Regions from separate parts of the Streptomyces sp. NPDC004539 genome, predicted to be linked through region 2. Evidence: riboswitches for the same ligand, from Rfam matches in the RefSeq annotation. Region 2 holds a riboswitch; each other region holds the start of a gene.
The links. Region 2 has a riboswitch for cobalamin ahead of ABZX85_RS32215 (cobalamin biosynthesis protein). Riboswitches for the same ligand answer to the same signal wherever they lie in the genome.
Positions count from the first base shown of each region.

Region 1: it holds a riboswitch for cobalamin, as region 2 does, so the genes downstream of both, ABZX85_RS02555 (ribonucleoside-diphosphate reductase subunit alpha) here and ABZX85_RS32215 (cobalamin biosynthesis protein) in region 2, are expected to answer to the same signal.
Region 3: it holds a riboswitch for cobalamin, as region 2 does, so the genes downstream of both, ABZX85_RS47470 (prenyltransferase/squalene oxidase repeat-containing protein) here and ABZX85_RS32215 (cobalamin biosynthesis protein) in region 2, are expected to answer to the same signal.
Region 4: it holds a riboswitch for cobalamin, as region 2 does, so the genes downstream of both, metE (5-methyltetrahydropteroyltriglutamate--homocysteine S-methyltransferase) here and ABZX85_RS32215 (cobalamin biosynthesis protein) in region 2, are expected to answer to the same signal.

Region 1 is NZ_JBEXLS010000001.1:586,352-591,719, forward strand. It holds gene ABZX85_RS02540 (GntR family transcriptional regulator) at 1-217, shown strand, start outside; gene ABZX85_RS02545 (DUF3311 domain-containing protein) at 344-601, shown strand; gene mctP (monocarboxylate uptake permease MctP) at 598-2,208, shown strand; cobalamin riboswitch at 2,520-2,652, shown strand; gene ABZX85_RS02555 (ribonucleoside-diphosphate reductase subunit alpha) at 2,782-5,148, shown strand; gene ABZX85_RS02560 (ribonucleotide-diphosphate reductase subunit beta) at 5,148-5,368, shown strand, end outside.
Region 2 is NZ_JBEXLS010000018.1:174,156-179,523, forward strand. It holds gene cobN (cobaltochelatase subunit CobN) at 1-959, opposite strand, end outside; gene ABZX85_RS32210 (cobyric acid synthase) at 956-2,464, opposite strand; gene ABZX85_RS32215 (cobalamin biosynthesis protein) at 2,461-3,510, opposite strand; cobalamin riboswitch at 3,613-3,755, opposite strand; gene ABZX85_RS32220 (hypothetical protein) at 3,892-4,113, opposite strand; gene ABZX85_RS32225 (inorganic phosphate transporter) at 4,134-5,354, opposite strand.
Region 3 is NZ_JBEXLS010000045.1:15,441-20,808, reverse strand. It holds partial or broken gene ABZX85_RS47485 (transposase) at 1-299, shown strand, start outside; gene ABZX85_RS47480 (alpha/beta hydrolase) at 604-1,464, shown strand; gene ABZX85_RS47475 (hypothetical protein) at 1,541-2,974, opposite strand; cobalamin riboswitch at 3,076-3,151, opposite strand; cobalamin riboswitch at 3,243-3,368, shown strand; gene ABZX85_RS47470 (prenyltransferase/squalene oxidase repeat-containing protein) at 3,483-5,368, shown strand, end outside.
Region 4 is NZ_JBEXLS010000010.1:11,109-16,476, reverse strand. It holds gene ABZX85_RS21480 (MFS transporter) at 178-1,680, opposite strand; cobalamin riboswitch at 1,870-2,091, shown strand; gene metE (5-methyltetrahydropteroyltriglutamate--homocysteine S-methyltransferase) at 2,234-4,525, shown strand; gene ABZX85_RS21470 (allantoin permease) at 4,701-5,368, shown strand, end outside.

The sequences.
Region 1 (5,368 bases), on a different contig from region 2:
GTACGACGTCCGGCTCGCGGAGGCCGAGGAGACGATCGAGACGTCGCTGGCGACGCCGCGGGAGGCGGGCCTGCTGGGGACGGACGTGGGGCTGCCGATGCTCATGCTGTCCCGGCACTCCCTCGACCTCCGGGGGGAGCCCGTGGAGTGGGTGCGGTCGGTGTGGCGGGGGGACCGGTACAAGTTCGTGGCGCGGCTGAAGCGGCCCGTGGAGTAACCATGGAGTGACACAGGATCAGGACGATCTGCGAACAAGGCTTCCCCTGTGCTTATCCGTCACTTAGATTGCCTGCGCATTGCATTGGTGATCACTGGTGATCTCAGCGAGGGGACGGAGCCGCCGATGTCAGACACCCCACCGAAGGCCGGGGAACCGGTGGTGACGCCCTTGCGCGTCGTCATCGCCCTGTGCCTGTTCGCGCCCTTCGTGGCGCTGCTGTGGGTCGGTTCGTATGCCGATGTGAACCCGCGGTTCATCGGCATCCCGTTCTTCTACTGGTACCAGATGCTGTGGGTGCTGGTCTCCACGGTGCTGACGATGACCGCGTACCAGCTCTGGCAGCGTGACCAGCGCGCCCGCAAGGGGGGTGCGGCGAAGTGAACGACGGTGTGAACGGCGTCGCGCTCGGCGTCTTCATCTTCTTCTTCCTGGCCGTCACGGTCATGGGGTTCCTCGCGGCGCGCTGGCGCAAGGCGGAGAACGAGCACTCCCTGGACGAATGGGGGCTCGGCGGGCGGTCGTTCGGGACCTGGGTGACCTGGTTCCTGCTCGGCGGGGACCTCTACACGGCGTACACGTTCGTCGCGGTGCCGGCGGCGGTGTACGCGGCCGGCGCGGCCGGGTTCTTCGCGGTGCCGTACACGATCCTCGTCTACCCCCTCATCTTCACGTTCCTGCCCCGCCTGTGGTCCGTCTCGCACAAGCACGGGTACGTCACCACGTCCGACTTCGTGCGCGGGCGGTTCGGGTCCAAGGGGCTGTCCCTCGCGGTCGCCCTCACCGGCATCCTCGCGACGATGCCGTACATCGCGCTCCAGCTCGTCGGCATCCAGGCGGTCCTCGACGTCATGGGCGTCGGGGGCGGCGAGGACACGAACTGGTTCATCAAGGACCTGCCCCTGCTGATCGCCTTCGGCGTGCTGGCCGCGTACACGTACTCCTCGGGGCTGCGGGCACCGGCGCTGATCGCGTTCGTCAAGGACACGCTGATCTACATCGTCATCACGGTCGCGATCATCTACATCCCGATCAAGCTGGGCGGGTTCGACGAGATCTTCGCGAAGGCCGGGGAGAAGTACGAGGCCGCCGGGGCCGGGGGGCTCGTGCCGGCGCAGGGCGCGCAGTGGACGTACGCGACGCTCGCGCTCGGTTCGGCGCTGGCGCTGTTCATGTACCCCCACTCGATCACGGCGACTCTCTCCTCCCGGAGCCGCGACGTCATCCGGCGCAACACGACGATCCTGCCGCTGTATTCCCTGATGCTGGGGCTGCTGGCGCTGCTCGGGTTCATGGCCATCGCCGCCGGGGTGAAGGTCAAGAACGGGCAGCTGGCGATCCCTCAGCTGTTCGAGAACATGTTCCCGGACTGGTTCGCGGGGGTCGCGTTCGCGGCGATCGGGATCGGGGCGCTGGTGCCGGCCGCGATCATGTCCATCGCGGCGGCCAACCTCTTCACGCGGAACATCTACAAAGACTTCATCAAGCCCGACGCGACGCCGGCGCAGGAGACCAAGGTCTCGAAACTGGTCTCGCTGCTCGTGAAGGTGGGCGCGCTGGTCTTCGTCCTGACGATGGACAAGACCGTCGCCATCAACTTCCAGCTCCTCGGCGGGATCTGGATTCTCCAGACCTTCCCGGCCCTCGTCGGCGGTCTCTTCACCCGCTGGTTCCACCGCTGGGCCCTGCTGGGCGGCTGGGCGGTCGGCATGCTCTACGGCACGATCGCCGCGTACGGCGTCGCCTCGCCGACCCAGAAGCACTTCGGCGGCAGCTCGAAGGAGATCCCCGGCATCGGTGAGATCGGCTACATCGGCCTCACCGCCTTCGTCCTGAACGTCGCGGTCACGGTGGTCCTGACGTTCGTCCTGCGGGCGGCCAAGGCCCCCGACGGCATCGACGAGACCCGCCCCGAGGACTACACAGCGGACGCGGGCGACCCGGGCGTCCAGACGGAGCTACCTCCGGCGACGTCGGGAGCGGCCCACTAGGCAGGTGCGGCACCGTCGTGGTTGCTCGCGCCCGCGCGGCGGTAGCCGCAGATCGATACAGCCCCGCGCCCCTGGAAGATGCGCTCCGCGCGCTTCCAGGGGCGCGGTCCTGTGTCGCACGACCCGCAGCGAACCACCGTCGGCCACCACCCCCAGGGGCGCGGGGAACTGCGCGACCAGCCACAGCGGGCCCGCAGTCGGCAGCCCGCAGCACGCCCCACCCCCTCCCCCGCATCACAATTCTCACCCGACAGTTGACACTCCGAAGCCGACACGACACAACATCTGGGGGTGCCACCACAACCCGGCACTAGATGTATGCTCATGCTCGCTGTCGCCGCAGGGGAATCCGGTGTGAATCCGGAACTGTCCCGCAACGGTGTACTTGTGCGCATACGCACACGAGAGTCAGTCCGAGGACCTGCCGACAGCACACGCGCCCAGCCGTACCCAGGACGGCTCGGCGTGCCCTGACGTCCGGGCCTCGCGGAGTGGGCCGGGGTGCAAACGCGCCGTGCGTTCGCGCTGCCCTGCCCTCCCCCAGGCCCCCTGCCGAGCGAGGGAGAGCCTCACGTGACGATCGCGCCAGTCGAACCGGTTTCAGAGGTCCAGGCGGTCGAGACCGAGAACGACGGTCCCGGAACCGCGCTGCTGCGGACCCTGACGGAGCTGACCGCCGACCTCCCCGACGCCGACCCCGGCCGGGTCGCCGCCGCCGCCCTGCGGGGCCGCTCCGCGCGGGCGGACGAGGCCGAGTTGCGCGAGCTCGCGACCGAGGCCGCCGCCGGCCTGATCTCCGAGGACCCGGCGTACTCCCGCCTCGCCGCCCGCCTCCTGACGATCAGCATCCGCGCCGAGGCCGCCTCCCAGGGTGTGACGACCTTCACGGAGTCGGTCTCCGTGGGTCACCGCGAGGGCCTCATCGCCGACCGCACCGCGGAGTTCGCCGCCCTGCACGCCACGTACCTCGACGGCCTGATCGACCCCGCCGCCGACGACCGCTTCGGCTACTTCGGCCTGCGCACCCTGCACAGCCGTTACCTCCTGCGGCACCCGATCACCCGCAAGGTGATCGAGACCCCCCAGCACTTCCTGCTCCGGGTCGCGTCGGGCCTGGCCGAGGACAGCACCGTCCGCGCCCTGGACGAAGTCACCGCGCTGTACGGCCTGATGAGCCGGCTCGACTACCTCCCCTCCTCCCCCACCCTCTTCAACTCCGGCACCCGCCACCCGCAGATGTCGTCCTGCTACCTCCTCGACTCCCCCGTCGACGAGCTGGACTCCATCTACGACCGCTACCACCAGGTCGCCCGGCTGTCGAAGCACGCCGGCGGCATCGGTCTGTCGTACTCCCGCATCCGCTCCCGGGGTTCGCTGATCCGGGGCACGAACGGGCACTCCAACGGCATCGTGCCGTTCCTGAAGACGCTGGACGCGAGTGTGGCGGCCGTCAACCAGGGCGGTCGGCGCAAGGGCGCGGCGGCGGTCTACCTGGAGACCTGGCACTCCGACATCGAGGAGTTCCTGGAGCTGCGGGACAACACCGGTGAGGACGCCCGCCGGACGCACAACCTGAACCTCGCGCACTGGATTCCGGACGAGTTCATGCGCCGGGTCAACGCGGACCAGGAGTGGTCGCTGTTCTCCCCGTCGGACGTGCCGGAGCTGGTCGACCTGTGGGGCGACGAGTTCGACGCGGCGTACCGCGCGGCGGAGGCGAAAGGTCTCGCCAGGAAGACGATCCCGGCGCGTGACCTGTACGGCCGCATGATGCGGACGCTCGCGCAGACCGGCAACGGCTGGATGACGTTCAAGGACGCCGCGAACCGTACGGCGAACCAGACCGCCGAGCCGGGGCACGTCGTGCACTCCTCCAACCTCTGCACGGAGATCCTGGAGGTCACGGACGACGGCGAGACGGCCGTCTGCAACCTGGGTTCGGTGAACCTGGGCGCGTTCGTGACCGGTGGCGACATCGACTGGGAGCGGCTGGACGAGACCGTCCGCACCGCCGTGACCTTCCTCGACCGCGTCGTCGACATCAACTTCTACCCGACCGAGCAGGCGGGCCGCTCCAACACGAAGTGGCGTCCGGTGGGCCTGGGCGCGATGGGTCTCCAGGACGTCTTCTTCAAGCTGCGCGTCCCGTTCGACTCCGCCGAGGCGAAGGCCCTGTCGACGCGGATCGCCGAGCGGATCATGCTGGCCGCGTACGAGGCGTCCGCGGACCTCGCCGAGCGGTCCGGTCCGCTGCCCGCGTGGGAGAAGACCCGTACGGCGCGTGGTGTGCTGCACCCCGACCACTTCGGCGTCGAGTTCACGTGGCCGGAGCGGTGGGCGGCGCTGCGGGAGCGGATCGCGTCGACCGGGCTGCGCAACTCGCTGCTGCTGGCGATCGCGCCGACCGCGACGATCGCGTCCATCGCGGGCGTCTACGAGTGCATCGAGCCGCAGGTGTCCAACCTGTTCAAGCGCGAGACGCTCTCCGGTGAGTTCCTCCAGGTCAACTCGTACCTGGTGCAGGATCTGAAGGACCTCGGCGTGTGGGACGCCCGGACCCGTGAGGCGCTGCGCGAGGCCAACGGCTCGGTGCAGGACTTCGTGTGGATTCCGGACGAGGTGCGGGCGCTGTACCGCACGGCGTGGGAGATCCCGCAGCGCGGTCTGATCGACATGGCCGCCGCGCGGACGCCGTACCTGGACCAGGCGCAGTCCCTGAACCTGTTCCTGGAGACGCCGACGATCGGCAAGCTCTCCTCGATGTACGCGTACGCCTGGAAGTCCGGGCTGAAGACGACGTACTACCTGCGCTCGCGCCCGGCGACGCGCATCGCCCGCGCCGCCCAGGCGCAGGCCCCCATCCCGGTGCAGCAGGCCACGGACCCCGACGCGGTCGCCTGCTCCCTCGAAAACCCCGAGTCCTGCGAGGCATGCCAGTAATGACCACCGAAGCCCAGAAGAACCTGCTCGACCCCGGCTTCGAGCTGACGCTTCGTCCGATGCGCTACCCGGACTTCTACGAGCGCTACCGGGACGCGATCAAGAACACGTGGACGGTCGAGGAGGTCGACCTCCACTCGGACGTCGCGGACCTCGCGAAGCTGTCGCCGATGGAGCAGCACCTCATCGGCCGGCTGGTGGCGTTCTTCGCGACGGGTGA
Region 2 (5,368 bases):
GCGTGCCGCACGGCGATCCCGGCCACCCGCCCGGCCCGCTCGGGGTCGGCGACGTACACGGGAACGTCGTCCGGGCCCTGCTCCTTGAAGGAGAACGGGACGGTGATGATCCGCCCGTCGAACTCGGGGATCGCGACCTGCATCGCCGCGTCCATCGGGGAGAGCGCGGCATCCGACTCGTCCCACGCCGCCCGCGACGACGTGAGGCAAAGCCCTTGCAGCACAGGGATGTTGAGATCCGCGAGCGCCCCGATGTCCCACGCCTCCTCGTCACCGCCCGCCGACGCCTCGGACGCGTGCGCGCCGCCGGCCGCGAGGACCGTCGCCACCAACGCGTCGGCCCCGCTCAGCAGTTCGTACAGCCCGGCGTCCGCGCCGCGCAGCGAACCGCAGTACACGGCAAGGGCGTTGGCGCCCCGCGCCTCGATCGCGTCGCACAGCGTGTCGACGAAGGAGGTGTTGCCGCTCAGCTCGTGGGCCCGGTAGAAGAGCACGCCGACGGTGGGACGGCCCTCGACGAAGGCGCGCTCTCCGCTGACGCCGAACTCCGGCATCTTCTGCGGCTCGTCGAAGCCCTCACCGGTCAACAGCACGGTGTCGGACAGGAATCGGGCCAGCTCCACCAGGTTCGCGGGCCCGCCCTCGACGAGATAGCGCAGCGCCTCCGCGACGACCCCGGCCGGCACCGACGACTCGGCCATCAGCTCCGCGTCCGGCACGGTCTCCCCGCCCAGCAACACGGTGGGAATCCCCGCCGACTTGAGCGCCGCGAGTCCGTCCTCCCAGGCCCGCTTCCCGCCGAGGAGCCGGACGACAGCGATGTCCGCGCCCTCGATCAGCGCCGGCAGCTCCCCGGCGACGTCCACCCGTGTCGGGTTCCCGATCCGGTACGGGGCGCCGGAGGCGCGGGCCGCCAGCAGATCCGTGTCGGCGGTCGACAACAGCAAAACCGTACTCATGCGGGCGCTCCCGGGGGGATGAAGGGCAGTCCTTGCGGCGCTCCCGACTCGATGAGCCCAAGAAGCGCGTCGGTGTTCGCGTGCTGTTCGATCAGGTCGCCGAGCAGATCGAGCTGTCGCTCGCGCAGTTCGGCGAACGAGGTGTCGGTGGCGGGCACGAAGCGGCGGCCCGCGGCGGCGGCCACCTCGCGAAGAAAGGCCCGCCGGAATCCGTCCGACTCCAGCGAACCGTGCCAGTGCGTACCCCAGACGGCCCCGACTCGGCAGCCGTCCAGGAAGGGTTCTCCTCCATCGACAGAGGCGACCCCATGGTGGATCTCGTATCCCTCGACCCGCTCGCCGAGGGCCTCGCCCACCGGCCGGGTCAAGGTCTTCTCGCGGGCGAACCGCACCCGCACGGGCAGCAGCCCGAGCCCGTCGACGATCCCGGCGCGCGACTCGACGTCGTCCTCGATCCGCTCGCCGAGCAGCTGGAAGCCGCCGCAGATCCCGAGCACCGGCCGCCCGGCAGCGGCCCGGCGCCCCAACTCGGCCGCCAGCCCCCGCTCCCGAAGCCACTCAAGTGCCTTCACCGTCCCCCGAGTTCCGGGGACGACGACCAGATCCGCGTCCGCGAGTTCCTCGGGCCGGTCCACGAACCGCACCACCACACCGGGTTCGGCGGCCAGCGCGTCGACGTCCGTGAAGTTCGACATCAACGGCACCGCGCAGACGGCGACCCGGAGCACCTCGTCCCCGACCGGCGCCGTGAGCGAGGACTCCCGTACGGCCCCCCGCAGGGACACCGCCATGCCGTCCTCCTCGTCGATCCCGAGCCCCGCGCGGAACGGCAGCACCCCGTACGACGGACGCCCGGTCAGGCCGCGCAGCATCTCCAACCCCGGTTCCAGCAGCGACACATCGCCCCGGAACTTGTTCACCAGGAACCCGGCGACCAGCGCCTGGTCCTCGGGGGAGAGCAGCGCGACCGTGCCGAAGAACGACGCGAAGACGCCGCCCCGGTCGATGTCCCCGACCACCAGCACCGGCAGCCCCGCGTTCCGCGCGATGCCCATGTTGACGATGTCGGTGCGCCGCAGATTGATCTCGGCGGGCGATCCGGCGCCCTCGCAGATCACCGCGTCGTGCGTGGCGCGGAGTTCGGCGAGACAGTCGAGGACGGTTCCGAGGAGCTGCTCCTGCCGGCCCCCGTGGTACCGGCGGGCGTCCATCTCGCCGACCGGCTTGCCCATCAGCACGACCTGGCTGCTGCGCTCCCCGCCCGGCTTCAGCAGCACGGGGTTCATCAGCGCCGTCGGCTCGATCCGGCACGCCTGCGCCTGCATGGCCTGCGCCCGCCCGATCTCGGCGCCCTCCCGGGTCACGAACGAGTTCAGGGACATGTTCTGCGCCTTGAACGGCGCGACCTTCACCCCCTGCCGGACGAGCCACCGGCAGATCCCGGCGGTGACGACACTCTTCCCGGCGTCCGAGGTGGTCCCGGCGACCAACAGCCCGCCACTCATGAACCCGCCCCCCTTTTCAGCAACCGTTTACACAAACTCCGCCCGGCAGCCCCGAGCCCCGTGGCCCCGACCCCGGCAGCCCCGACACGCCTAGCGGCCCCCCGCCCCGCCAACGCCCGCCCGACCACCACCCGCCCGGCGACCGTCACCCCCAGCGCCAGCCAACTCACCCGCCGGGACAGCCGCACAGCCCGCTCGACATCACCGACGACGACCCCGCGCCCACCGGCGTTGAGCACCGGCCGATGCTCCACCCGCCCCGCGTACGACAGGGTCCCGCCCATCCGCACCCCGAGCGCCCCCGCGAACGACGCCTCCACCGGCCCGGCGTTGGGGCTCGGATGCTTCACCGCGTCCGCCCGCCAGGCCCGCACGGCCCCCCGGGGATCGTCCCCGGCGGCACACGCGAGGACGGCGGTCAGCCGGGCCCCCGGCCAGCCGGCGACGTCGTCGAGCCGGGCGGAGGCCCACCCGTACCGCAGGTGACGCGGCGACCGGTGCCCCACCATCGCGTCGAGCGTGTTGACGGCCCGGAACCCCAGCAGCCCCGGCACCCCGCCGACGGCCCCCCACACCAGCGCGCCCACGACCGCGTCGGACGTGTTCTCGGCAACCGATTCCACAACGGCCCGCGCGATCCCGTAGGCGTCCAGCGCCTGCGGGTCCCGCCCGCACAGATGCGGCAGCCGCGCCCGCGCCGCCTCGACGTCCCCGGCCTCCAGCGCCCGTCCGATGTGCCGCGCCTCGCGCGCGAGGGAGGTGCCGCCGACGACCGCCCAGGTCGCGGCGGAGGTCAGGGCGAGGGAGGCGCCGGGGGAGCGGCGTACGGACGAGGCGGCCACCGCGCCCAGGGCGATCGCGCCGCCCGCGCAGACGGCCGTGTGCAGGGCTCCCCAGCCGCGGTGGTCGTGCCACAGCACGCGTTCCACGGACATCGCGGCACGGCCGAACGCGGCGACCGGATGCCCCCGGCGGGGGTCGCCGAGGAGCAGGTCACCGAGGAGGCCGGCGGCGGCGCCGTACGCGTGGAGGCGATCGGCACCCATCGGCTCAGCCGGCCGTGGGAGCGGGCAGCGGTCGGGGTCGGTACCTCAGACGGCGGCGGCCGAGCATAGCGATATGTCCTCACTCAGGGTGTCCACGCCCTGGTTCGACGAGACCGGCGGTGGGAGTTCCTGGCTCCCGGGGATGACTACCCCGGTCACAGTGGCGGGACCGCGCCGGATTCGCACCGACTTCCTCCTGAGCCGCCGTACATGGCCCTGGCAGTCCACCACGGGCCTCGAAGAGCCGTCAACTCGCTGTTGACCTGCGAGAGCGGACTGTGCAGAACCCCACACGACCCGTCGGGCCGACCGCACACGAAACCCCGTACGGCGGGTGCCGTACGGGGTTGTGGAAACGGTTGCTGCCGGTCTTCCGGAGGCTCAGGCGACGATGAGGCTGATGCCGTACGCCACGGCCCCCAGGCACGCCGCGAAGCACGCGTACGCGCCGGTGACCGCGAGGGCGGCGGAGCCGCCGTCGGCCTGGGCGCGCTCGTGCCGGGAGAGGCCCATGACGCCGAGGGTGAAGAGGGTCACGATGCCCACGGTGACCACGAGGCTGACACCGAAGACGGAGCCGAGAGCGGACCAGTCGATCTTCATGGTTGCGGTGTCCTTCGGGGTCAGACGGTCGCGGCCGGGGGAGCGGCCGGGTCGGTGGTGGCGACGGTCGCCGGCGCGGGGATGACGACCTTGATGTCACCGGCGTCGGAGTCGGAGTCGGAGACGACATCAGCGGTGTCGTCCGTGTCGTTCACGTTGTTGTGGTCGACGACCTCGCGCCGCGAGATCTTCCAGATCGCCGCGCTGGAGCCGACGAGGAAGACGGCGACGGCTGCCGTGCCCCAGTCACCGAGGTCGGTGACCGACTCGGCGAGCGCGCCGACGAGCCCGGCGGCCGGCAGCGTCAGCCCCCAGGCGACGAACATCCGGGTCGCCGTGGACCAGCGCACCACCCCGCCCTTGCGGCCGAGCCCCGCGCCCATCACGGAGCCGGATACGGCGTGCGTGGTGGAGAGGGAGAAGCCGAGGTGGGAGGAGGCCAGGATGACTGTCGCGGCGGACGTCTGGGCGGCGAAGCCCTGCTGCGGCCGGAGGTCGGTGAGGCCCTTGCCCATCGTGCGGATGATGCGCCAGCCGCCCAGGTAGGTGCCGAGCGCGATCGCGACGCCCGCGGAGAGGATGACCCAGGTGGGCGGGTCGGAGTCGGGCGCCAGGGAGCCGCCCGCGACCAGCGCGAGGGTGATGATGCCCATCGTCTTCTGCGCGTCGTTCGTGCCGTGCGCGAGGGAGACGAGGCCGGCCGAGGCGATCTGCCCGAACCGGTAGCTCTTCTCCGCGGCCTTTCCTTCGGCCTTCTTGCCGAGGGTGTACGACAGCCTCGTCGCCAGCATCGCGGCGAGCCCGGCGACGATCGGGGCGGCGACCGCCGGGATCAGCACCTTCGTCACCAGCACGTCGCCGTGCACCGCGCCGGAGCCGGCCGAGGCCAGCGTGGCGCCGATCAGGCCGCCCATCAGGGCGTGCGAGGAACTGGAGGGCAGGCCCACCAGCCAGGTCAGCAGGTTCCAGAGGATCGCGCCCACCAGGGCGGCGAAGATGACCTCCGGTCGTATACCGCTTTCGTCGACGAGTCCCTTGGAGATCGTGTTCGCGACCTCCACGGAGAGAAACGCCCCCACAAGGTTGAGCGCGGCGGACATGGCCACCGCCACCTTGGGCCTCAGTGCGCCGGTCGAGATGGTCGTGGCCATCGCGTTGGCGGTGTCGTGGAAACCGTTCGTGAAATCGAACGCGAGAGCGGTGATCACCACTATCGCGAGGATCAGCGAGAAGTTTTCCATTTACCCAGGCAATC
Region 3 (5,368 bases), on a different contig from region 2:
CGGACGCGCCGACCAGCGCGGACCGTCTGTTCTGTCACGTCTACGGCCGCAACGGCCGCTCCTCAGACCAGTGCATCCCCGGCTGGCCGTACTTCTTCGTCGCCGCCCTCGAATCGGGCCGCACCTCCTGGTGCCAGCTCCTGGACGCTGTCTGTCTCGGACCCGAAGACGACGTCGCCGAGGTCACCGCCGTCCAGGTCCGCCGGGTCGTCACCGACCTGATCGAGATGGGCCGCTGGCATGACGGTGACCGCGACATCCTGATCGTCTTCGACGCCCCGCGCATGGCCCAGCTCCTGGATCTTCGTATCGACCTCGATGAGCTTCCGGTCCTCGGCGATGATCTCCTCGTACCGGGCCCGGAAAACGCTACCGACCTTCGTTCTCGTGGGCATGGCGCCTACCACTCCTCGGCACGGGACGCCGGCACTCCCTCCGCCGGCGACAAGTCCCGGCTTCTGCTCGCAGCATCTTGCCGCACGAGACTCATGACAACCCATGGCCAAAGCTGTTACGTACGACGGGTTCAAAAGACGACCTCTTACGTCAACGGGCCGTTGCCGCCGAGACCCGCTGCACCGTAGGTTCTCCGCGGTGACCTTGATGGAGACGCAGAGCCTCGCGTCGATGAGCGACGGGGCGCGGTTGTGCTGGACGGCGCTGGGGGACACGGCTCGGCAGCCGCCCGTGGTGATGCTCCACGGCGGTCCGGGGCTGCCGGACTACCTGGGCGACGTCGCCCCCATGGTCGCGGACCTCACGCCCGTGTACCGGTACGACCAGCGTGGCACCGGCCGATCCCCGTGGGAGGGCCGTCATTCCCTCGGCCGGCATGTCGACGACCTCGCCGAACTGCTCGACGTATGGGAGGTGCCCAGGGCCGTGCTGGTCGGGCACTCCTACGGCACCGACCTGGCGAGCCGGTTCTGCCTGGCGTACCCCGATCGGATCGCCGGAATGCTGCTGATGTGCGGGCCGTTCGTCGGTGACTGGCGCGCCGGGGACCGGGCGGAGCGTGACCGCCGTATGACCGCCGCGCAGCAGGAGCGGCTCCGCGTACTGGAGGAGTCGCCGCGCCGTACGGAGGAGGAGGAAGTCGAGCTGCTCACGCTGGCCTGGTTCACCGACCATGCCGATCCCGAACGTGGCTGGAACTGGGCAGCGCGGGGTGCCCGGCGGCGGCGCCCCGTCAACTGGGTCATGAACAGGGAACTCGGCAGGGAGGGACGCGCGGACCCGCTCGACGGGCACCTTGCCGAACTGAGTGAGCACTTGCCCGCGCGAACGGAACTCCTCGCCGGGGTCGCCGATCCTCGGCCCCTGTCGGCTCTCGAATCACTCGCGTTCCGGCTCGGTCTACCGTTGACGCGGATCGCGGACGCCGGGCACGAGCCCTGGCTGGAGCAGCCCGACGCCGTACGTACGCACCTCCGGAGATTCGTGCGGGGCGCGGTGGACGCATAGGGCTTCGACCGGCCCTCCGGCCGTGTGCTTCCCGGCCTCGGGTGCACACCGCGACCCGGTAGCCGTACGGCTGCCGTCAGGCCCCCCAGCGCACGGCGATCGTGTCTCCGACGCCCACGGCCGTCTCCCGTGCGGCGGTCGCGAAGGACGAGCCGTCGATGCTGACCTTCCAGGTGCTGGAGCCGTTGGCGGCCGTGCCGTTGAGGGCGGTGACGGTCCCGGTGCCGGAGGACGGTGTCACGGCTGTCACGCAGCCGGACGGAGTGGCCGAACCTCCCGAACCCCCTGAACCTCCCGAACCCCCCGAGCCCGTCGCCGCGTCGAGGACGGCACCCAAGGTCGTCGTCGCGCCGGTCGGCGTCAGGGCGACCGAGCACACCCGCAGGTTCCCGGACCCGTCGTCCACGGTCAGCGCCAGCTTCGTCGCCGTACCGGCGGTGAAGGACGACTGCCCCACCCACTGCGGGGCGCCGGCGGTCGTCGGGACGGGCGGTGTGGCCGTGAAGCCGCCTCCGGCCACCGCGCGCAGGCCGTCGATGGACGCGTACGAGGACGGACTCGTGTCGCTGGGCAGGTACTTGAAGCCGCCGCCGGGGTTGAACTGCTGGGCGATCAGGAAGTCGACCGGGGTCTTGCCCTGGGCGGTGAGGAAGTCACCGGTCTGCGGATTGATCCCGCAGGCGTTGAGGCCGGACACGGCCCAGCCGTTGGAATCGGTGTTCACCCCGAACACGGCGTTGAAGGCCCCGGTGCTCGCCACCAGCTTGCTCTTGAGGAACGCCTTGGCCTGCACGACGTCGGTGTCGGTGTTCGGCACGCCCGACACGCACAGCGCCGCCATGGCCGCGCCGGTCATGTCGATGTCGCTCGCGGCGGCGAGCTGGGTGGGGTTGCCCTCGGCCTTGCCGTAGTTCCAGCCGCCGTCGTTGTGCTGGTTGGCGCGCAGCCGGGTGACGATCGCGTCGCGCAGCGACTGGGGGACGCGGACCTGCCCGGATGCCGTCTTCGCGCCGCCCAGGGCCAGCGCGGCGAACACCGTGCCGTTGAAGGTGGCCGACGGGCCGAAGTAACCGGCTTCCGAGGTCTGCCAGTAGCCGTAGATGTCGGCGATCAGGTTGCGGGAGGCGGAGACACGGGCCGGGTCGAGGCCGGCGGCGTAGGCGTTGAGGGCGGCGCGTTCGTAGTCGGTGACGACGGGGGAGGAGGACGGCCAGCCGCCGGTGGACAGCAGGTCGCGGTAGACGGTTCTCGCGTTCTTGCTCGTGTCGCCGCCCGGCGTCACGTCCACGGCGGCGGTCCCGGCCGCGGCGAAGGCGCTGAACGCCCACTCGTTGGACAGCCCCGACCCGGCGTACGAACCGTCCGCCGCCTGAAGGGACTTGAGGTAGGTGACGCCGTTCGTCTTCGAGGTGGCGATCTGCGCCGGGGTGGCGGTGGCCGCCGCGGGCAGCGTGGTGAGCGCGAAGGCGCCGAGGGCGGCGGCGAGGGTCAGGGCGGAACGACGGGACATGGCCTGCTCCTTGGGTGAGGGACGCCGACCGGACCCGCCTGCGGTGGGTGGGGCCGCCGTCCGGGACGCGTGGATCGGCTTCCGAAGGTGCTGCGCCGCCTGGGCATTCGGGCTCGGAACGGCCCTCTGCCGTCCCACACCGCTGCGCGTCAGCCCCGGACTCCCACCGGGTTCCCCCACTCGGCAGTGCCGGACGGTACCCGACCGCCACCCGCGTGGCCAGAGCGACCCGCGTCACCCTGTGCGACACCTTGACGCTCTCTGTGAACCGTGTTCAAATCCGCCTGATACGCAAGAAGTTCCAGGGGAAGCCGGTCGAAAACCGGCGCTGACCCGCAACCGTGGGCCCGGCACACGCCGGGCGAGCCGGACTGCCTGGAGCGTGATCCGAGCAACGAACGCCGTCGCGGACTACGGCGTGGTGCGACCGACTCTCGTACGGGGGAACTCCCGTGACCACGAGGGTCCTCAACCACGTCTCCGTCCCGCGCCGGACGAGGGGGCGGCCATGGGGACCGGAGAGCGAAGAGGCGCGCGGTCGGGCACAACACCCGGCGCCTGGACGGCACTTGCGACCGCGCTGCTGCTGATCGCAGCCGCCTGCACGACCTTCCTCACCACCATCTCCCCAGCCGCCGCCGACCCCATCGGCGACTGCACCGCGACCGACGGCGCGGTCGCCGCCGTCGACTTCGAGCCGTTCGGCGGCAAGGTCGAGCGCGGCTGCGACACCACCCCGACCACCGGCTACGACCTCCTCCACGACGCCGGCTTCACCACCACCGGCACCCGGCACGACGGCCCCGGCTTCATCTGCCGTATCGGCTCCGGCACCTTCAACTCCGGTACGCAGTACCCGACTCCGGACGAGGAACCCTGCGTTCTGACCCCGCAGGCGACGGCCTACTGGTCGTACTGGACCGCCGCACCCGGCCAGGACGAATGGACCTACAGCCGGTACGGAGCCATGGACCGCACACTCAAGGACGGCGACGTCGACGCCTGGGTCTACGGCGGCACCGACGTCGGCGGCAGCACGGGCCGGCCCGCCTTCACCCCGGACGACGTCCGCGCGGGCACCACCGGCACCCCCGATCCGGGCACCACCCCCACCGGCGCGCCCGGCGACATCGACCTGGCCTCCGCGGCGACCTGGCTCAAGAGCCGCCTCACCGACGGCGAACGCGTCGTCGACGACGGCGCCCCGAACCACCTCCTGACCACCGAGACCGCCTACGCCCTCGCCGCCACCGACGGCAGGAGCGCCGGCCTCGACAAGATCACCGCCTTCCTCGCCGCCCACACCGCCGACTACGCCTACCCGAACGGCACCGACCGGGCCCCCGACGCCACGGCAGCCGCCCGCCTGGCCCTCCTCGCCGAGATCACCGGACAGGACGCGCACACCTTCGGCGGCCACGACCTCGTCGGCGACCTGGCGAAGAACGTGTGCGCGGCGGGCCCGGAGTCCGGCGAACCGACCCCCGGCTGCACCGCCAAGGGCGACTTCGCGGGCGCCGGGTACGCCGAGGGACAGGCTCTGTCCGTACTGGCCCTGTTGCGGTCCGGAACGACTCCTCCGGCGGCCACCGTCGGCCGCCTCACCCAACTCCAGTGCGCCGACGGCGGCATCACCAGCATCCTCATCCGCCCCGGCGAGCACTGCGACGGCGACTCCGCCACCACCGGCCTGGTCGCCCTCGTCCTGAACAAGGCGGGCGGTCACGACGACGCGGTCACGAAGGCGCGCACCTACCTGACGAAGACCCAGCGCGCGGACGGCGCGTTCCCCGGCTACACCGGTTCCACGACCGGCGGCGTGTACGCGACCGCGTACGCCGCCCAGGCCCTGCGCGTACTCGGCGACACCACCCGCGCGAACGCGGCCGTGGGCTGGCTGTCGCGGCAGCAACTCGACGGCGGCGGCTTCGGGTTCGAGGAGGGCGCCACCGACCCGGCCCTCTATCCGACCCCGCCCGCCGTCCTCGCCGGCGCCGGCACCAGCCTCGTCACCCTGACCACGAAGCAGGCCGAGCCGACCGACCCGCCGACGACCCCCACCGCGCCCCCGACCACCCCGCCCCCGGGGGTCGGCCCCGACCTCAAGAAGGGCGTCGCCTACCTCACCGACCCCGCCAACCTGAAGCAGGGCCGCTACTACACCGCCGGACCCGGGACGACCCGCGCCGACTTCGGCCTGACCGTCGACGGCGCCTACGCCCTCGCCGCGACCGGCCTCGACAACGCCGGACTGCGCGGCATCGTCGACTTCCTCGACCACGAGGGCAAGGACGGCGAGGGCCGCACCGTCAACGACTGGACCGGCATCGGCACACCCCACGCCACCGGCGGCTCCCTCGGCAAGACAGCCCTGCTCGCCGAGGCCGTCGGCCG
Region 4 (5,368 bases), on a different contig from region 2:
CGAGTGCGCCCATGACGGGCCCGACGCGACGAGTCTGCACCTTCTTGCGTCCAGACGCAAATAAAGGCGGGGACTCTTGCCCGCCTCTCACCCGGCATGCGAAAGGGCCCGGTGTCTCCCCAGACACCGGGCCCGTCGTCCGCACCCTCCGCTCAAGGTGCGGTCACCACATGCCGCTCACATGTGGACTGTGGGGGCCGCGTTCTCGTCGGCCTTCGGGACGCCGCTGCGGTAGAGCAGCAGCGCGATGACGGCGCCGACCGCGAAGAAGCCGGCCGACCACCAGTAGGCGGTGGAGTACGACTCCAGCGCGGCGTGCGCCTGGACGAGCTTGTCGCCCGCGTTCCTGCCGTGCAGGTAGTTCGTGGCGGCGCTGGCCGCGAGGGTGTTGAGCAGGGCGGTGCCGATGGAGCCGCCGATCTGCTGCATGGTGTTGACGGAGGCCGAGGCGACCCCGGCGTCGTGCGCGGCGACCCCGCTGGTGGCGAGGGACATCGCGGGCGCCATGACCAGGCCGATACCGAGGCCGGTGACGATCAGCGGCGGCATGACGTGGGTGACGTACGTGCTGTTCAGGTCCAGGCCCGTCATCCAGACCAGGCCGAGCGCGCCGAGGGCCATGCCGAGCGGGACGATCGTCTTCGGGCCGATCCGGGGGACGAGGAAGCTGGTCGCCAGGGTGGCCGCGACCATCAGCGCGCCGACCATCGGCAGGAACGCGAGCCCGGTCTTGACCGCGCTGAACCCGAGGCTGAGCTGGAGGTAGTAGGTCAGGAAGAGGAAGACACCGAACATGCCCGCGCTGGAGATCAGCATGACGGCGAAGGAGGCGCCGCGGTCGCGGTCGAGCAGGACGCGCAGCGGGAGCAGCGGGTGGGACGCCCGGGTCTGCCACCAGGTGAACGCGGCGAGCAGGATGCCACCGGCGGTCAGGAAGCCCCAGGAGCGCGGGGAGGACCAGTCGTGGGACTCGGCCATGGAGAAGCCGTAGACGACGGAGAAGAGTCCGGCGGTGACCAGGATCGTGCCGGGGATGTCGAGCTTGGCACCGGGTTCGCGCTGGGTGCGCTTGAGCAGTATCCAGCCGCCGACCAGCGGGATCACGGCGAGGACGAGGTTGACGTAGAGGGTCCAGCGCCAGTTCAGGTACTCGGTGAGGACGCCGCCGAGGAGGAGGCCGACGGCCGCGCCGGAGCCGGCGATGGCGCCGTAGATGCCGAAGGCGCGGGCCCTCTCGCGCGCGTCGGTGAACGTGGTGGTCAGCAGGGAGAGCGCGGCGGGCGCGAGGAGGGCGCCGAAGAGGCCCTGGAGGGTGCGGCCGACGACGAGGACCTCGAAGTTGGTCGCGGCACCGGCCAGCGCGGAGGCGGCGGCGAATCCGCCGACGCCGACCAGGAAGGCGAGCTTGCGGCCGAAGAGGTCGGCGATCCGGCCGCCGAGGAGCAGGAGGCTGCCGAAGGCGAGGGAGTAGGCGGTGACGATCCAGGTCCGGTCGCCGTCGGAGAAGCCGAGGTCGGCCTGGGCGGACGGCATCGCGATGTTCACGATCGTCGCGTCCAGCGTGACCATCAGCTGGGCCATGCCGATCATCGCGAGGACCCACCAGCGATGACGGGACGCGGGTTCCTCGGCCTGCTTCGTGAGTGACGTCGTGTCCGGCGTCTCGGTGGTCTGTGACATGAGGGCGTGCTCCGATGAGATGATCGGGCGTCTCGCGAACGAAACGGTTTCGTACTCGACAGACGCTACACACCCCGCTAGCGAAACTCAACCGTTTCGATAGTGAGACCAGGATCACACAGGCGATAGGCAACTATCAGATGAGCCCTTGTCGTGAAAACGCTTCCCCGTACGCCGCGTTCGCCCCGTACGCTGATCACCGCAGCCGGTTCGCCCCGTCAGCCAGACGGGCCGCGTCGCAAGAGGGAACCCGGTGGGAATCCGGGACTGCCCCGCAGCGGTGAGCGGGAACGACCGCCGTCATACGCACTGGGTCCGTGAGGACCTGGGAAGCGACGGCCAGTAGGTGCCTCGTCCTCGTACGAGGTGTGCCCGTGAGTCCGAAGACCTGCCGACTGCCCGTGCGCGAGCTGTTCGCGTACGGAGTTCCGGTGACCTCGCGGGTGGGTCGGCGCACAGCAGGCCGTACGGCGTCGCCGTCCGGCCGGTGGCTCCTTCACGCCCTCGTCCCGTCGCCGGGACCTCAGGGAATCGTCTCGTGAAGGAGATCTCCGTGACCACGAAGTCCGCAGCCGCGGCAACCCTGTACGGCTACCCCCGGCAGGGTCAGGGCCGGGAGCTGAAGAAGGCCGTCGAGGGGTACTGGAAGGGCCGCGTCACCGCGGCCGAACTCCACTCCACCGCCGCCGACCTGCGCGCCGCCACCTGGCGGCGCCTCGCCGACGCCGGTATCGACGAGGTCCCCACCGGCGACTTCTCGCTCTACGACCACGTCCTCGACACCAGCGTCATGCTCGGCGCGATCCCCGTGCGCCACGCGGGAGTCGACGACCCGCTGGACCGCTACTTCGCCATGGCGCGCGGCACGCAGGACGCCCCGCCGCTGGAGATGACGAAGTGGTTCGACACCAACTACCACTATCTGGTCCCCGAGTTGGGCCCGGACACCGTCTTCCGCGCCGAACCCGCCAAGCAGCTCGCCGAGTTGCGGGAAGCCCTCGCCCTCGGCCTGACCGCCCGCCCGGTCCTCCTCGGCCCGGTCACCTACCTCCTGCTGGCCAAGCCCGCCCCGGGAGTGGCCGCCGGTTTCGAGCCGCTCACCCTCCTCGACCGGCTCCTGCCGGTGTACGCCGAGATCCTCGCCGAGCTGCGGGCGGCCGGCGGCGGATGGGTCCAGCTCGACGAGCCCGCCCTCGTCCAGGACCGCACCCCGGCCGAGCTGAACGCCGCCGCCCGCGCCTACCGGGACCTCGGCGCGCTCACCGACCGGCCGAAACTGCTGGTCGCGACCTACTTCGACCGCCCGGGCGCGGCCCTCCCGGTCCTCGCCAAGGCGCCCGTCGAGGGGATCGCGCTCGACTTCACCCGGCCCGGCACCCTGGAGGACCTCGCCTCCGCCGGCGGGCTGCCCGGCAAGCGGCTGGTCGCGGGCGTCGTCGACGGGCGCAACATCTGGGTGAACGACCTCGCCGGGTCCCTCACCGTCCTCGGCACCCTCCTCGGGCTCGCCGACCGGGTCGACGTCTCCGCGTCCTGCTCCCTGCTCCACGTCCCGCTCGACACGGCCGCCGAACGCGACGTCGACCCGCAGATCCTGCGCTGGCTCGCCTTCGCCCGGCAGAAGACCGCCGAGGTCGTCACGCTGGCACGCGGACTGACCCGCGGCACCGGCGCGATCGCCGCCGAACTCGCCGCGAACCACGCCGACCTGGCCTCCCGCGCGGGGTCGCCGATCACCCGTGACCCCGCGGTGCGGGCCCGCGCCGCCGCGGTCACCGCCGCCGACGCACGCCGTGAACAGCCGTACGCCGAGCGGGCGTCGGCGCAGCGCGCGCATCTCGGGCTGCCCACGCTGCCGACGACCACGATCGGGTCGTTCCCGCAGACCGCCGAACTGCGGTCCGCCCGCGCGGACCTGCGGGCGGGGCGGATCGGGGCCGCCCGGTACGAGGACCGGGTCGCGGCCGAGATCCGGGAGGTGATCGCCTTCCAGGAGAAGGCGGGGCTGGACGTGCTGGTGCACGGCGAGGCCGAACGCAACGACATGGTCCAGTACTTCGCCGAGCAGCTCACCGGCTACCTGGCGACGCAGCACGGCTGGGTCCAGTCGTACGGCACCCGGTACGTGCGCCCGCCGATCCTGGCCGGGGACATCTCCCGCCCGGAGCCGATGACGGTCCGCTGGACGTCGTACGCGCAGTCGCTCACCGACCGGCCGGTCAAGGGCATGCTGACCGGGCCGGTGACGATGCTCGCCTGGTCGTTCGTCCGGGACGACCAGCCGCTCGCCGAGACCGCCCGGCAGGTCGCGCTGGCCCTGCGGGACGAGGTGAACGACCTTGAGGCGGCCGGGAGTTCGGTGATCCAGGTCGACGAGCCCGCGCTGCGCGAGACGCTGCCGCTGCGGGCCGCCGACCGGGCCGGTTACCTCGCGTGGGCGACGGAGGCGTTCCGCCTCGCGACCTCGGGGGTGCGGGCGCGGACGCAGATCCACACCCACATGTGCTATGCCGAGTTCGGGGACGTCGTGCAGGCGATCGACGACCTCGACGCGGACGTCATCAGCCTGGAGGCGGCCCGCTCCCACATGCAGGTGGCGCGGGAACTCGCGGCGCACGGCTACCCGCGTGAGGCCGGGCCGGGTGTCTACGACATCCACTCGCCGCGCGTCCCGAGCGCGGAGGAGGCGGCCGAACTGCTGCGGACCGGGCTGGCGGCGATCCCCGCCGAACGGCTGTGGGTGAACCCCGACTGCGGGCTCAAGACCCGGGGCTGGCCGGAGACGCGGGAGTCGCTGGAGAACCTGGTGACGGCGGCGCGCACGGTGCGGGCCGAGCTGTACTGACGGACCGCCGAGGGTCCCCGGGCGCACCGGGGGCCCTCCCTCCCGTTCAGCGAAACATCTCCTTCATACAGGAAGTATTTAGGGGTAACACCGGCTGCCTACGGTCCCTCCGTGCTCCCGCTCTGCCGACGCCGTCACGCGGGACATCGGTCCCCGACCCGCAAGGAGACGTCGTATGAGCGTCGAGCCGCAACTGGACGTACGAGAAGAGCCGGCGAGTACCGATCAGGCGACGAAGGAGACGCTGGAGGACTACACCCTCCGCTTCGCGCCCCGGAGCTACCGCCGCTGGACCCCGATGGTCGTGGCGACGACCGCGCTGGGCGGCATCGCCTACATGGCGGACTTCTCGATCGGCGCGGGCATCGGGCTCGCGCACGGCACCGGCAACGCGCTCGTGGCGATCGCCGTCGCCGCCGTCGTCATCTTCGTCACCGGGTTCCCGCTCGCGTACTACGGCGCCCGCTACAACATCGACCTGGACCTGATCACCCGGGGTTCCGGGTTCGGGTACTACGGCTCGGTGCTGACCAGCGTCATCTTCGCGAGCTTCACGTTCATCTTCTTCGCGCTCGAAGGGTCGATCATGGCCCAGGGGCTGAAGCTGGGCCTCGGACTCCCCCTGTGGCTCGGCTATCTGGTCTCCACGCTGATGGTCATACCGCTCGTGATCTACGGCATGAAGGCGCTGAGCAAGCTCCAGGTGTGGACGACGCCGATCTGGCTGCTGCTGATGGTGGGGCCGCTGGTCTACCTGGTCGCCACCGACCCCGGCACGGTCGACACGTTCCTGAACTACGCGGGGACGGACGGCGAGGGCGGCGTCAACACGGCGTCCGTGCT